One region of the Lactobacillus sp. N54.MGS-719 genome, then DNA from elsewhere that is predicted to be linked to it. Evidence: predicted binding sites of a transcription regulator. Region 1 holds the regulator's gene; the other holds the start of a gene.
What was found. Region 1 encodes NrdR, which represses ribonucleotide reductase genes. Its sites were predicted from a motif close to ACACNATATATNGTGT; they were not measured.
Positions count from the first base shown of each region.

Region 2: a site for NrdR is predicted at 3,341-3,356, ahead of nrdD (anaerobic ribonucleoside-triphosphate reductase). Genes of this name have one in related genera too.

Region 1 is NZ_LARO01000081.1:750-8,749, forward strand. Features, by position in the region: partial or broken gene thrS (threonine--tRNA ligase) at 1-492, opposite strand, end outside; gene dnaI (primosomal protein DnaI) at 774-1,691, opposite strand; gene WS44_RS08910 (DnaD domain protein) at 1,708-3,057, opposite strand; gene nrdR (transcriptional regulator NrdR) at 3,060-3,527, opposite strand; gene coaE (dephospho-CoA kinase) at 3,530-4,132, opposite strand; gene mutM (bifunctional DNA-formamidopyrimidine glycosylase/DNA-(apurinic or apyrimidinic site) lyase) at 4,129-4,959, opposite strand; gene polA (DNA polymerase I) at 4,968-7,631, opposite strand.
Region 2 is NZ_LARO01000009.1:29,448-38,201, reverse strand. Features, by position in the region: gene WS44_RS02975 (iron-sulfur cluster assembly protein) at 1-334, opposite strand, end outside; gene nrdG (anaerobic ribonucleoside-triphosphate reductase activating protein) at 405-1,118, opposite strand; gene nrdD (anaerobic ribonucleoside-triphosphate reductase) at 1,102-3,297, opposite strand; gene WS44_RS02960 (hypothetical protein) at 3,417-3,740, opposite strand; gene WS44_RS02955 (BspA family leucine-rich repeat surface protein) at 3,688-4,245, opposite strand; gene WS44_RS02950 (carboxylate--amine ligase) at 4,597-5,865, opposite strand; gene asnB (asparagine synthase (glutamine-hydrolyzing)) at 5,887-7,836, opposite strand; gene WS44_RS02940 (serine/threonine protein phosphatase) at 7,954-8,754, opposite strand, start outside.

The DNA of each region.
Region 1 (8,000 bases):
GCCTTCAACCTTCTTCAAAAGTTCACTCTTGTATGGGTCGTCCTTGTAGATATCTTCAAGTTCTGACTTGGCCATTTCAACGTGTTCAATTGCTTGACCACTCTTAACAAGCTTTTCCATAGCCTTTTCAAGTTCTGGCAATTCAGTAACCTTGATTTGGTCCTTCTTGTCAGTGTCAACGTAGAAGCCACCTTCGTCAGCTACGTGTTCACCTAAACGAAGTTCTGGGTACTTCTTCTTAGCAACAGCTTCAAGTGCAAATGCTGCAGTTGCTCTTAAGATATCCAAACCTTCTTCGTCTTTATCAGTAAGGATAGCAATTTCAACGTCGCTATCGATTTCGTAATCAAGTGGCTTAACTTGGCCATTTACCTTAGCACCAACAGCAGCTTTTCCAAGTGAAGTTGCGATTGATGAAGCTACATCTTTAACTGAAACGGCTTTGTCAAATTCTTTCTTTGAGCCGTCTGGTAAAGTAACTGAAAAACTCATAAAATTACCTCCAAAAAAAAATCCCAGTGCTCAATAGCACTGGGACGTTAATTGCGTGGTTCCACCCAAAATTCAGGTTAGCGTGTGTCTAACCTCTTATATTCGGATTGATAAAGGTATCCAACCTAAAATTTTAACTTTGGGAATAAACGATTGGGGTGAGCCTCTAATGAAGGACTTCCAGAACTAGGTCCCTCTCTCTGAAGCAAAGTTCATCATGTCTCGTTTAGTTAGTTTCAATTATACGCATTCGAGCTAGGGATGCAAGACCTTTTTAAAAATTAATGCAAAGAATTTCTGCGGTCAGGTCCTGGCACCACAATTTCTTTAGCCAAAAAGCGGACACGCTGCATCAGTCTTCTCGCCTTAACTGGGTCGGTCGCATTACGCGTTTCTTCAAAGTGTGACTGCAATGCTTCCATGTCCAAATTGGATGAGAAGAAGGTTGGCAAAACATTATCCATTCTTGCCTGCAAAATTACGCCTAAGACGTCATCACGTGACCATTGGCTGAGACTTTCGGCCCCAATATCATCCAGAATAAGCAAATCGCATTCGGATAATCTACGGATTTCTTCTTGCAAGCTAATTCGGCTATTATCGTCAAAGTGACTAGCAAGGCCGGCAATAAATGTTGGCACGTGCAAGAAAATGACATTTTTATTCATGTTGGTAACGACATAATTAGCAAGACCTGCCAAAATATAGGTCTTACCAACGCCGAAATCGCCTGAAAGATATAAACCTTTTTGGTGCGGGTCTTTTTTATACTTCTTCAAGAAATCATAAATTAAAGCAAGAACATTGTTCCGATCGTCTGTAACGTCAATTTCACTTAAACTAACGTCATGCAAACGAGCAGGCAAATCAATGAGCTGCAGCCGTCTTTGCGCTGCCTTTTTACGGTCTTGTGCAATCTTAGCTCTTGTCGGTGCATAGCGAATGTCGATTACCTTGCCGTTTAAAAATAGCTGCGGTGCATAACCGGCCATCACCTTGTTGGGATGCGTTTTTTGTGAATAAAATTCGTACAGATTCGACATGCTATTGCGAATCATCTTTTGATCGATTTTATCCGCATTTTGCTTAAGAAAAGCTTGCACATCAGGATCATGCAAGGCTTGATTCTCCAAAGTCTTTTCATCGCCTAAATTGCGCTGTTTAACAATTTGCTTGATCACATTGCCTATTGGTTCCATTTATTCACCTGCTTTCTTATTTATTGTTCAAATCTTTAAACAAGTCCTTCAATTGCGCAGTAGAAATACCGGAATTGGTATCCACCTTCTTCTTGCTCCAATCAGTGCCCTTTTCTACGCGCTTATTTTGATAGTTATAGTTTCTTCTGGATCTTCGATTATTGCCATTGCCAAAACTATCGCGACGTTTCTTCACGTACTGCAAAGCCTGAACCGCGGTTGCAACGCCATGTTGGAGCCAGTCGTTAGCAATCTTGTAGGCCAAGTTTGAGTTCACTACAGTATCGTAAGTCAAACAAGTATAGGTCAGAATATTGATCAAATCTTCTGGCAAACCATACTGGGTGTGCAAATTATTGATAATCTGCCGCTCGCCTGCACTGGCAATACCGCCCTTTTCTGTTTTTATCTTATACAAAAACTCAGCGGGTGAGCTTTCATTGGCTTCCTTGAGCAACTTCTTATCGTTGTCGTCCAAGCCCTTAATTGCAGCCAAAGCCTTTTTACGGCCTTCATTTACCTGCTTTTGCACGTGTTCTCTAGTGTTAATCCGTTTGTAGTTCTCAGCTAAAGTATTGCTAATGTCGCGCATGTTCAATTCATACGAACCATGAAGGCATGGCAAACTCTCATCCACGAATTCTTTTTCGGACAAGCCATACGTCTGCATCAAAGAGCGAATTTGATTCTTCTTATTATCAACTTCACTAGCTGGAATTTGATAAACCTCATATTGCTCTTTGATAAAGTCCCAATCGATTGCATCCCTGTCGTTAACTTGGGCCACCTCTTCTTCATGAACTTTGTTTTCTTTGGCGGCCTCAATTACATCGCTGGATGGAGTGATTGCTTCATCCCCCGGCAAACGGAACATATCAAAGAAATTAGCCGAAACATCGCGCGCATTCTTAATAGGCTTTTCCCGCAACTTAGCTTCTTTAGCGAACTTGTGGCTTAATTCATGAAAGGTTTCTTCGCCAACTTTTTCCTTAAGCAAACTTGCAAGAAGCGGCGTAGCGAAAAACTTATCAGCACTAGGCACTTTAAGCAATTTAAACACGATGACGTTATTAAAAACATTATCGGACAAAAATGTTTGAACTAACCCCACGGCCTCTAATTTATGAAGCGAGGTAAACATCGTCTTTAAGCTACAATCCAGTTGTTCTTGCAGCGAATAAATACCCTTAGAATCAGAAATAATGCCGTATGGATCATAATCACTGATTAAAGTCTGATATAAAGCCACCGCAACAGCACCAACTAATGGCTGATACAATTTGATCAATATTTGCCCGTCTTCAGGAAAAAGCGTAACTCGATTGGCTACATAATATAGATGCTTGGGATCAGATGTCTCAAACATTTTTAATTACCCTTTTCCTTTTTAGCCATCATGTCTTCCATAGTCTTCATAAAGCTAGACATGTCTTTAAATTCACGATAAATGGAAGCAAATCTAATGTAAGCTACATCGTCCAAGTCGGCTAATTCATCCATGACGTATTGACCGATCTTCTTAGATGAAATTTCGCTTACACCTTGTTTTCTAACTTTATTTTCGACATGGTCAACTAATTGTTCGAATTGTTCGCTACTAATCGGACGCTTTTGCCCTGCGGCCATTACACCATGCAAAATCTTCTTACGGCTGAACGGTTCACGCGTTCCGTCGTTTTTAATTACTAATAAAGGCGCCGTTTCAATACGCTCAAAGGTCGTAAAACGGAAACCACAGTTTTCACATTCTCGACGTCTTCTAATTGCCCGGTTTTCATCACTAGGACGTGAATCAATAACGCGGGAGGCATTTTGATGACAATTTGGACATTCCATAGCTATCCCTCTTTTTTGATTTTATTTAATAATTGTTCTAGTTTACTTTCTAGTTCTTTTATTGTACCAGTATTTTCAATTACAAAATCAGCCAATTGTGTTTTTTTAGACAACGGCATTTGGCTATTAATCCGCATTCTGGCTTCTTTATCAGTTAAATTATTTCTTTGTTTTAATCGCTCTATTTGAATAGATTCTGGCAAAGTAATTACCAACACACTATTGGCAATATGCTTCTTATCTAAGCCAGATTCAAAATAAACTGGTGCATCAAGGATAACCATATCTTCATTTTGATATGATGTTATCTTTTGTATTGTTTTATCGAAAATTAGAGGATGAGTCAACTGATTTAGTCTATTTAGCGCACTTTTATTACTAAAAACTAATTGACCGAGCTTTTTACGGTTAATCGTTTGGTCATCATTCAAATATTCTTCGCCAAAATTATCCTTAATTGCTTGCCAAGAAGCATTTTTTGGCTTCATTAAATCATGCGCTATTTCGTCACAGTCGACAATAGGAATATTTTGCTTTTTAAAAAATTGATCCGCGGTGCTTTTGCCTGTCGCAATCCCGCCAGTTAAAGCTAAAACGTATGTCATTTGTATATCACCTGACAATGTGGGCAAAAAGTAGTGCCTCTGCCTGAAACTTTAATTTTCTCAAAAGTCGTGCCACATCTAGGGCAGGCTTCACCAGCGTGGCCGTAGACTTGTAGCATCTTTTGGTAGCCACCGACTTCTCCGTTTGCATCCAAATAGCTATGAACAGTTGTACCGCGCTTTTCTATGGCAATTTTGATGGTTTCATTAATATTTTTACGCAGATCTTCTACTTTATCGGCAGGAATTTTGTTAGCCAAACTCAAGGGATGGATCTTGCTTTGCCACAAAGTTTCATCCACATAGATATTGCCTAAACCTGCAACAACAGTTTGATCGAGCAAGACATTTTTGATGTTCTTCTTTTTTCTCTTTAAGCTAGACAAAAAATACTGCTCACTAAATTCCGGCGTATTGGGTTCAACGCCCAGTTTACCGATGCCAGTTGTTTGTCGCTCGGTTCCGGTCAAAACTAGCTGCATACGGCCAAATTTGCGCACATCGTTATAACGCAAGGCAGTGCCGTCGGTAAAAATAAATTCTACGTGATCATGCTTGTCTTTAGGCGCTTCCGGCGTAGTTAAATGATACTTTCCTTCCATGCGTAAGTGCGACACAATTGTTAAATTATCATTCAAGCGAATCAATAAATACTTGGCATAGCGGTCGATACGAATAATCTTTTTGCCTGGCAGTTCATTGATAAACTTGTCATGGTCCGTCGCAACGATTTTTGGATACCACAGAATTACTTTTTCAATTGTCTTTCCTTTAATTAAAGGAGTTAAAGTTCTCCGAACAGTTTCAACTTCGGGCATTTCAGGCATCTAATCACCTACTTTGCATCGTACCAATTGTGGCCCCAACCAGAATCAGCAATTAGTGGCACATCAAGCTTAACTGCTGATTGCATTACTTCTGGCACAATCTTCTTGATTGTTTCAAGTTCATCTTTTGGCACGTCAAAAATTAATTCGTCGTGCACCTGAACTACCATCTTGGTCTTGAGGTGCAATTCATCAAGCTTCTTTTGCATGTTAATCATGGCAATCTTGATGATATCGGCAGCTGAACCTTGGATTGGTGAGTTGATGGCGGTTCTTTCAGCGAAGGCACGCACGGTGTACTTCTTAGCGTGAATATCTGGCAAGTATCTGCGACGGTGCATAATTGTTTCGGCATAGCCTTTGTCACGCGCTTCTTGCACAGCCTTATCCATGTAATCCTTGATTTGAGGATATTGTTCGAAGTAGTTGTCGATAAATTCTTGGGCACGTTTTCTAGAAATGCCTAAGTTCTTGGACAAACCGTAATCGGAAATACCATAAACGATACCGAAGTTAACAGCCTTAGCGTGACGACGCATCAGTGGCGTTACTTGATCTGGTGATCCCAAGTGGAAAATCTTCATCGCGGTGTGTGAGTGAATATCGTATCCGGTCTTGAAGGCCTCTTGCATGTTTTGATCGCCAGAAACGTGGGCCAAGACACGAAGCTCAACTTGTGAATAGTCGCAAGAGAAGATGTAGCCGTCTGGTTCACTTGGCACGAAGGCCTTTCTGATTTGCTTTCCTTCTTCAGTGCGGGTAGGGATATTTTGCAAGTTAGGATCCACACTAGAAAGTCGACCAGTTGCAGTCAAAGTCTGCAAGTAACGTGTGTGCACGCGGCCATCTGGTTGAATGACGTCAAGCAGACCCTTTACATAGGTAGATTGAATCTTGGCAATTTGACGATAGTCCAAAATTTCGCTAACGATTGGGCTTTGCGTCTTCAATTGATCAAGTACTTCAACTGAAGTTGAATAACCAGTCTTGGTCTTCTTGATGACTGGCAAACCAAGCTTTTCAAACAAAATGTGACCTAATTGCTTTGGTGAGTTCAAGTTGAACTTTTCACCGGCTTGGCCATAAATCTTGTCTTCGAGTTCCTTCAATTTAACGGCAAATTCATTTTGCAGTTGAATTAAAGTACTTGCTTCGACCTTCATCCCGTTCATTTCCATTCTGGCTAAAACGCGCGCGGTTGGGATTTCGATCGTATCAAACAAGGCATCTTGTTCGTGGTCTTTGAGCTTTTCAAGCAGAGTCTTCTTGAGCGATTCAATGGCGTTGACCTTGGAAGCTAAGTGGTTGAATAATTCATCATCGTCATCAGGGATGTGTTCACTCTTACCTTTGCCGTAGACTTCAAGGTCGGTCTTAACGGAATAATCCCCATAAAGATGGGCAATTTCACCAAGATCATTAGAGTTGTTTTCATTATTAACTAGATATGAGGCTAAAAGCATATCATAATCAAGGCCGTGCGTATGAATGCCTAAACGATGAGCCCCAACCATGGATCTCTTTAAGTCAAAGACGTTCTTCTTGATCTTTTCATCTTCTAAGATGTGCTTGATATTGTCTTCTTCAAGCAATTCCACGTCTCTTGAAACATAAATCTTGTCGTTAATCTTCAAGCTGAAGCCAACAAAAGGAGCTAAGTGATAGTTAGCACCGAGCATTTCTAAGTAAAACTCAATGGTGTCATCTTCAGTAGCCTTAACATCCTTAACGTTGTCGTCGTTTAAAACGATGTATTCTACTTTTTCAACTTCAGTACTATCTTGACCAGCACCTGAAGCATTTAGGTCAGCTAAGAACTTACGGAAGTTCATCTTTTCATAGAATTGACGCAGCTTTTCATAATCAACTGGCTGACGTTTTATATCATCAATATCCAGAGTTACTGGTGAATCACGGTCAATAGTTGCTAACTTTTTAGCTAAAAATGCTTTGTCCTTATCGTTGATCAAGTTTTCTTTCAGCTTGGACTTCTTCATTTCGTCGATATGATCGTAAATCCCTTCAACGGAACCGTATTTTTGAATCAAACGTGATGCAGTTTTAGGGCCAACTTTTGTAACACCTGGATAATTATCTGAACTATCACCCATTAAGGCCTTCATGTCGATGAATTCGGTTGGAGTTACCCCATTAACTTCCTTCATATGTTCTGGTGTATAAGCTTCAAGTTGAGAAACACCAGATTTAGTTACTTCGACAGTCGTCTTGTCGGACGCAAGTTGGGTCAAGTCGCGGTCACCAGTTACGATCGTGGTTGTGAACCCGGTCTTTTCACCCTTCGCAGCAAAAGTACCAATGATGTCATCTGCTTCATAATTCTTCAATTCATAAGTTTTAATACCTAAGTCATGAAGCATTTCTTGAATATAAGGCATTTGTTCGAGCAACTCTTCTGGAGTTTTGGCACGTCCACCTTTATATTCCCCATACATTTTTGTTCTAAAAGTGACTTTTCCTGCATCAAAAGCTACCAATACGTGGGTTGGATCAACGTCTTTTAAAAGGACATCGAGCATGTTCTTAAAAGCGTAAATGGCATTAGTGTGCAGGCCGTCCGGACTCTTGAAAGATTCTAGTTGACGATAAAGAGCGTAAAAGGCTCTGAAAGCTACAGAGTTACCATCGATTAGAAGTAATTTTTTATCTGCCATTTTATTCCCCTTTTATAAAAATTGTTCTCTATACTTACTTATCTATTTTACCAGTTTAATTGGTAGGATTTTAGTAGGATGTTTGATTGTAGTTTTCTTCCCGTAAATTAAATATAAATCTTTCTTTATGTTTTATATTTAATTGACTTTAATCACACTATTATTTTCCTCTTAAGTTAGATAAAATCAGCATATTTAGTAAAGTTGGTGTAAAATTCGGCTTTATTTACATTTCCCTTAGATTAAATAAAGACCTACCAACTACTAAAACTTTTAAATTAAACTTTCAAAAATTCATATTTCTCTTAAGTTAAATAAAAACCAAACAGCCTTTTAATGGTTGCTTGATTCTATTCATTTACTCATTAT
Region 2 (8,754 bases), on a different contig from region 1:
CTTCTTTTTCACTTTGATCATCAAGCATCCCCAGCTGCTTCTTAGCGGCCTCAGTCATCCTCTCAGGCGACCAAACAGGATACCAGACTAATCGTACCTGACATGAATCAATGCCGTTAACGGTCAATACAGCCTGTTTAATGTGGTCTTGCAAATAAGTAGACAATGGACAACCACTGATCGTCAAAGTCATTTTTACCGTAGCCTTCGTGCCTTCAATATCAATGCCATAGATCAAACCCAAGTTAACAATATCAACCTGCAATTCAGGATCGATGACCTTTTGCAAGGCTGTCATAATTTGATCAACTAACTCTATTTTTTCTTCTTTCATCATTTTTCTCCACAAAATAAGGGTAACTGTAAATCTAATTTTACAATTACCCCTTGTTTTTATCTATTATCTATCTTTGCAATTTATCCCAAATAACGACTTTGCCAGCCTTGAGTGACTTAGGCACATCGATAATTCGTTGGTTGCTTGAACCTCTGAATTGCAAGGTCAAATCTTTCTTTGCTTCAAGGAATCGTCCATCAACCAAGATATCGATCTTCGACAGCATTTCTTTTTTATCAGGAGTTTCCTTTTGCAATTCATCCCAAGTGTAGCCTGACCAAGACCAGATGTCTTTGGTATGACCAAATTCTTTTCTCACCCGGTTGATAATTTTCAAGCAAACCCAAGTGTTCAAGAATGGTTCACCACCTAAAAGGGTCAAACCTTGCACATAAGGCTGAGACATATCTTTGATGATCTGGTCTTCAAGGTCTTGCGTATAAGGCTGACCATAGTTGAAGTTCTGCGCTGCCAAGTTGTAGCAACCCGGACAGTCAAACAAACATCCAGAAACGTAAAGGCTACATCTTACACCTTCACCATCAACGAAGTTGAACGGCTTATAGTCCGCAATCTTGTGCAAACTATGCTCTTCACTCTTCCATTCTTGTGGTTTAGGATTCTTAGGCATCGCCTTTTGCTTAAGCAACTTCTTTGCATGATCGACCTGAGGCTTATATTGATTTGAGTCAACAAATACCGTATCACCATCAATATTAACCTTGATCAAACTGCTGCGAATGTCAGGGCCTTCTTGATCGTTTTTATCTTTCTTTGGCATTTTCTTTAGTTTCCTCTTCAGCTTCTTCGCGTACCAAGCCCATGGTCATGTGCTTTACTCTGTGAGCAATTTCTTCATGACGACCGTGAACCATAGGTCTCTTCAAAGGATTACCAAGGTAGCCGCAGGTTCTCTTTACACAGTCACAAGTACGTGGATCGTGGTTGCCGCAGACTGGGCATTGGAAGCCTTTAGCAGTAGCCTTGAATTCACCGGCAAAACCACACTTGTAGCACTTGTCGATTGGGGTGTTGGTACCAAGGTAGCCTACCTTGTCGTAAGCCCAGTCCCAAACGGCTTCAAGAGCTGCTGGGTTTTGCTTCAAGTTAGGGTATTCGCAGTAGTGGATGAAACCACCAGCAGCGTATTTTGGATAATCCATTTCGAAACTCAACTTTTCAAATGGAGTTGGGTGCTTTCTAACATCGTAGTGGAATGAGTTAGTGTAGTATTCCTTGTCAGTGATGTCCTTAACCTTGCCGAACTTAGCAGTATCAAGTCTGCAGAAGCGGTCGGTCAAACTTTCACTTGGAGTTGAGTACAAGCTGTAGTGGTAGTGGTTAGGATCTTCCTCTTCCCACTTAGCACATAAGTCATGCATCTTCTTAACGATCTCAACAGTGAAGTCGTGAGCTTCCTTGTTGTGTTCCCAATCGGAACCGTAGAAGACAGTACCTACTTCGTAAAGGCCGATGTAGCCCAAGGAAATAGTGGCACGGCCGTTCTTGAAGAGGTCGTTAACGTTGCCATCTTCTGAAAGACGCTTGCCAAATGCACCGTATTGGTAAAGGATTGGTGCGTTGACTGGCTTAGCTTCGGTTACGCGGTGAGCCTTGAATTGTAAGGCTTCGTGGCAAGTTTGCATTCTAACGTCGAAGATCTTCCAGAACAAGTCCATATCGCCGTGACTTTCCATAGCGATTCTTGGCAAGTTAACAGTGACAACACCTAAGTTCATTCTGCCTGAGTTAACTTCCTTGCCGTTCTTGTCCTTCCAACCTTGTAAGAATGAACGACAACCCATTGGACACTTGAATGAGCCGGTGATTTCTTTAATCTTGTCGTAGCTCAAAACGTCTGGGTACATTCTCTTGGTTGAACATTCGATGGCAAGCTTCTTAACATCGTAGTTAGGATCGCCTGGGTGCAAGTTGAGACCCTTCTTAAGGGTGAAGAGTAGTTTAGGGAAGATCGCGGTTCTGTGTTCTTTACCCAAACCAGCAATTCTGATTCTTAAAATGTCTTTTTGGATTTCTTTTTCAATCCAAGAAGTACCAAGGCCGAAGCCCAAGCTAGTAAATGGTGTTTGACCTTGGCTTGAGAACATAGTGTTGATCTCGTATTCCAGGCTTTGCATAGCGTCGTAGATGTCTTTCTTAGTACGCTTCTTAGCAAAAGCATCTGCTTTTTCTTCATCGTCAATTAATTCTTTAGCATCCTTTAAGTGCTTTTCGTAGTTCTTTTGAGCAAAAGGAGCTAAAACTTCATCGGCACGGTCAAACGAACAACCACCGTATTGACTTGAAGCTACGTTAGTGATGATTTGGGCAACTTGGCTGGTAGCAACGCCGATTGAGTTAGGACTTTCCATGTAGGCATTACCAATCTTGAAGCCGTTGGTAAGCATTTCTTTGAAGTCGATCAAGCAGCAGTTAGACATTGGTGAAAGTGGAGTGTAGTCTAAGTCGTGCCAGTGAATGTCGCCGCGAAGGTGGGCTTTAGCGATGTGTTCAGGCATCATGGTCAAACCAACGGTCTTACCTACTGTACCAGCGGTCAAATCACGTTGGGTGCTGAAGACATCACTATCTTTATTTGCGTTTTCGTTAACGATGGTTGGGTCTTTATGAACTAAGCGTTCCAAACGGTCCTTAGTATCAATTTGTTTTTCCCATTCGGCAACGTCGTGCTTGCGGTAAGCAACATACTTTTTGGCAGCTTCAATATAGCCAAGTTCATTCAAGCTTTGTCTAAATGCGGCCGCAACATCTTGTGCCGTTACGGTGTCATCATCAAGCTTGTCCATAATCTTGCTTAAAATAATTGTCTTAACATCATCTAAGCCGAGAGCGTGAATAACCATTTCCAATTTGAATAATTCGAACGGATATTTAGAGCCGTCACGCTTAACGAACATTGTTGGTGTTTCTAGCTTTTGCTCCAATTCTTGCTTTAACATAAAGATCAACCTCTCTAAATTTATGAATCAATCTTACCATAAAACACAATATCTTGTATTCTATACATATAAAGGCGTCTACACCTTGTATTTAGCAAAAGACTGCTGTTAAGAGATTTTTAGCACGAAAAAAAGTTGGGAGAAATTTTTCCCAACTTTTTAGCACCTGTTTGTGGCAAAGGCTTTTGATTTTGTTTCTTGTTAGCTGACACTACACCTTGTGGTTTAGCTGTTGCTTGAGGATGTTGTTTGGTTTGTGTGTTATTCAATACAGTACCTTGTGGCTTAGTAGTGTTCTTTACTGCAACTGCTGGAGCGTACTTTCTACCATGTCTGTTGGTTGCATTTTCTGCGTGTGGCTTGACGGTCTTACCGTTGTCCTTAGTCTTGTTAGGCTTGTTTTCTGGTTTGACTGGAGCCGTGGTTGGTTGAGCCGGAGTCACAGGAGTTTCTGCTAGTAGCAATTTCGCCCAAATGCTTTTGAATTTCGTTTACAGCTTCTTCAGCAGAGTTAAATGCTTTAGCTGGAAGTGTTTCAACAACTTGGCCGTTGATTTCTACTTTGTATAAGTAGTGTTGGGCATTATCTTTACCAAAAACATCAGTACCTCTATTAATATTTTGAGCGCCACTCTTTACAATAACCATTAATGGTGTTGCTACCCGACTTGGGCTAAACATATTATCCGTATGAGCATTATCTTGAATTTCCCAGTTACTTAAGTTAACCAAACATTGAATCTTATAATCACTTAAGAAAGTAGAAGTAAAATTAGTTACTTTAGAAACATCCCAATTTTCCAAACCATCGATTTCAACCAAATTATGATCCATCGCAAAAGTTTGAGCTATCCTATCGACGCCAGTTGTATCCAAAGCACCAACATCAAGCTTCTGCAAGGTACCTGAACTAGCAAAGGCATAAGATAAATCAGCAGTGTTTGGAATGACTACATCGCCAACATAGGTAACGCCAGTCTTTGTCTTTACTTCAACATTGCCATCGCTTAAATTACCATAGTCTCAGTCATTAATATTTACTGCTCTTCCGGCTAAATAACCGTTAAAAGGACCCCAAAAAGGCATCTGAATATGGGCTAGCTTATACACTAGTAGCTGGAGTCGCAACAGAAATCCCCATAATAGCTGCTGCCGCAATAATACCTAACTTTTTAATTTTCATCCTTTTTTCCTCCTTGAAAAAATTCGTTGTCATTATATCATCAATTATTTATTCCAAGGATAGAAACAAAAATAAAAAAGCTTGGAAATAACTTCCAAGCTTTCTTAAATATTCAATTACTTATTTTTCTTGAAGTATTGACCCTTGTTTACTTCGTAGTACTTCTTGTAACGAGCGTAGTAGTTGTGGAACATGTACTTCATCAAAAGCCAACGCTTAAAGTTGCGGTCTTTGTCGTAAAAGACAGTAGTACCATAACGACCTTCGTGAATTAATTCTTCTGCAGTGTCCTTAGCTTCGTTTTCAAAGGCGTATTCTTTAAAGATCTTAACTGGTACACCCATCCATAAAACGTGCTTAGACTTCAACTTATTGCCGTATACGGTGTCCTTATCCTTCAAGCTGTCTTCAACGTAATCGTCGATGTACCACTTAGCCAAGTTGTAACCGTTCAAAGTTACGTAGAAGCTTGAACGACCTTGACGCAAGTTGATTTCGAAGAACTTGTATTTGCCGTCACGAGTATCGTACTTGATATCGAAGTTAGCCATACCAGTGTAGTTCAACTTTTCAAGGAAGGCTTGAACTTGTTCGTATAACTCTTCGTCGTATGCTGGCAAGATAGTCATGTAGTTACCGATTGATTGTGGGGTTGGGTCTTCCAATAATGGGTGACCTAAGCACATCATCTTAACTTGGTGGTTCTTGTCAACGTAAGCATTCAAGGTTCTCATGTTTGAGTCATCACCAGGGATGAAGTCTTGCAAAATAAGGTCTTCAGTATAACCATTGGTGTAGATCTTGCCTACGATATCCTTGAATTCATTTTCATCGTGGATGGTGAAAGTCTTCTTACGACCTTCGAATTGGCAGTTAAGCCATGAAACTGGGTCTTCTGGCTTAAGTTCTACTGGGAATTGGAATGGCACATCAGTGTACTTGCCTGACTTGTAATCATCCATAGTGATGATCTTAGTCTTTGGATACGGCAAACCATATTCTTCGGCAACTTCGTAGAAGCCTTCCTTAGAAATTAACTTTTCAAGCAAGTCGTAATCGATGTAAGGTACGATAAATACCTTGCTCAATTCTTCCTTGTGCTTTGAAAGAAGTTCCGCATAACCATCACCACAAGCAATCAAAATTACTGGTTCCTTGTGATCCTTGTAGATTTCCATCTTTTTACGCATAACATCCATAAAAGTTGGATCTGCGCTAAAACCATGGTGAAGTTCTACGTCAACAATCTTTGAATAACGGGTTGCGGCAAGTTGGGCATCAGCCATTGCCTTAACCTTGATGCCGTATGCTTCGTTGAATGAACGAGCCATACCATAAACGTTAATGTCACTACCAAGTAAAATTGGTGTAAATTTCTTACTCATTATCTTCAATAATCCCCTAAATTAAAGTAACTTACCTTGCTTAATCAAATTAGCAACTTCAGGTTGAACATGTTGGTACTTCTTAACAGTGTTTTCGTAATCTACGAAGAACAACTTGTACCAAACAAGGAAGGTGTAGATAGCCCAGATTTGTCTTCTGTGTGAGCCATCGCCTTCGTAGTTGTCATCAAGAAGCTTAATTATCTTCTTTTGATCGAAGATATCATTTACGAATTCTTCTTCGAACAAGCTGCGTACTTGCTTGTAGAAGCGTGGTTCCTTAAGCCATTGTTTGATTGGTGTTGGGAAACCAAGCTTTGGACGCTTAGCCCATTCGTCAGGCAATACCTTTTCTGAAGCCTTACGAAGTGCGTACTTGGTATCATGACGGTTTACCAAGTACTTAGTTGGGATTGAGTTAGCTAATTCTGCGATCTTCTTATCAAGATATGGCACACGAACTTCAAGTGAGTGAGCCATTGAGATCTTGTCGGCCTTTTGTTCAATATCGTTAAGCATGAAGTGGTGCAAATCGATGTATTGCATTTGCTTAACGTTGTCGATGCCCTTAACCTTCTTGAAGTCCTTTTGGTAAATGCCGTTAACAGTCAACTTGTTGCGGTAAGTTGGCTGCAAAATGCTGTTGGCATCCTTTGAGGTAAAGATAGTTGGGTAATCCATGTCGTAAATTACTGATTGACCAACGTAGAATTCACTTGGTTCAGCCAAATTGGTGTACATGTGAACTTTACCTGGGAAGTTAGGCATCTTCTTAATCTTGTGGGCCAACTTAACTTGCTTATTCTTAGGCAACTTCTTAAGTTCGCTAGTGAAGACCTTGATCAAATCATTATGGGTGTGCATCCCGTAGTTAACATAACCGGCAAACAATTCGTCGGCACCTTCACCAGAAAGCGCAACAGTAACGTGCTTACGAGCCAACTTACACAAGTACCAAAGTGGGATGATTGATGGGTTGGCATCAGGTTCATCCATGTGGTATTGCATTTCTGGGAAATCACGCATAGCTTCATCGGCGTCAACCTTGTCACTGAAGAACTTCCAGTGGTTGATGTCAGCTAAAGCCTTAGCCTTTGAAGCTTCATCGTAAGTTGAGTCGTCAAAACTTACTGAGAAAACGTCGTCTGGGTTAAGCAAAGTGGTCAAGTATGAAGAGTCGATACCTTCTGACAAGAAGGCACCAACCTTAACGTCGGCGTTTCTGTACAAGTCAACAGTTTCCTTCAAGTCATCGTTGATGCGCTTCAAAGTTTCTTCAAAGCTTAAGCTGTTTTCCTTGTATTCAGCATCCCAGTATTGGTGGGTCTTCATTTCGCCATCTTTGTATTCGAACCAGTGACCTGCTGGGAATCTGTAAACACCCTTAAAGAAAGTTTCTTCAAGGTCGTTGTATTGGTTCATGAGGTATGGCTTAACAGCTTCAACGTTCAATTCACGCTTGAACTTTGGATATTCCAAGAAACTCTTAAGTTCTGAACCAACAAGCAAGTGGCCATCTTGGTTGCTGTAGTACATTGGCTTGATACCAAAGAAGTCACGTGCACCATAAAGGGTCTTGTTGTTGTCATCCCAGATAAGGAAAGCAAACATACCACGTACCTTCTTAAGTAAACCATCCATGCCCCATTCTTCATAACCGTGAAGCAATACTTCAGTATCGGCCTTGGTAGTGAAAGTGTGGCCTGCTTTAATTAATTGTTCTCTTAATGGCTTAAAGTTGTAAATTTCACCATTAAAGATAATTGCTCTAGTTTTATCTTCATTATAAATAGGTTGCGTACCCCCACGAAGATCGATAATTGACAATCTTCTGAAACCAAGGGCAACCTCATCGTTAGTGTAGTAACCGTCGGAACTAGGTCCACGGTGCTTGATCGTAGCCATCATTTTGCCAATAACGGCCTGTTTTTCGTTTATTTTTGGATCATAAAATGCGACAATTCCGCACATATTTAAACTTCCCCTAAGCTAAATTCTCTCTACTTTATCTATACATATTTTTCTACGTTAACCTTTTTATTATAAGCTAAACACTTGTAATAGCCAAATAGCTTTACTCTTCTTTAACTAAATAAAATATACTCGCCGTCTTGCGGCAGCGCCATAGCCAAAGACTTGAATGCGGTGGCGTTTCAAATCAACGTTAACGATATAACCGGCCGCTTCATTGCTGTGGTCGATCTGCCGCTTCAAGTTCTTATTGAATTTGGTTGTTAAAGAATGTTTTGGCCCCATTAAGGCTGAGCAATTAAACAGAATATATTGGATACCATTGATGCGATATTGATCTTCGCGGTGACGGTGGCCGCAGAAGTAGGCAATGATGCGCGCATTCTTTACGTGCGTAAAGTCGAAGTCATTGGATAAACGGAATTCTGCTGGTTCACCATCGCTAGCATGCATGCGGCCCTTTTCTCTTTGATTAAAGGCAACGAGCAATTCATGCAAAGATCTACCGTTATATTTAAGGGCGTTACTGCCCTTGCGATTAATTGGGTTGGCATGGCTCATGAAGATAATCTTCTTGTTGGATGATCTAGTCAGAATTTCGATGATCTCTTCAATTTGGTCTTCACGCACGGCCAAAGTAATCTTGGCATCGTATTTCTTTTGTCCCTTATTATTCAAAACATAAGGCAAATCCGACGTATTAACGGAAATGACGCGGATATCATCGAAGTCAAAGTATGCTACACCATGTTGGCGTGAAATATAATGGATATTCTTTTGCCGGTACATGTCAGGCCACATGATATTTTCAAACTCATTTTCTGGGAATGAAGCCTTCAAATCATGTTGCTCGTCAAACTTATCATTTTCATCGTGGTTGCCCTTAATATTTAAGTAAGGAAGCGTAGCAGACTTAAA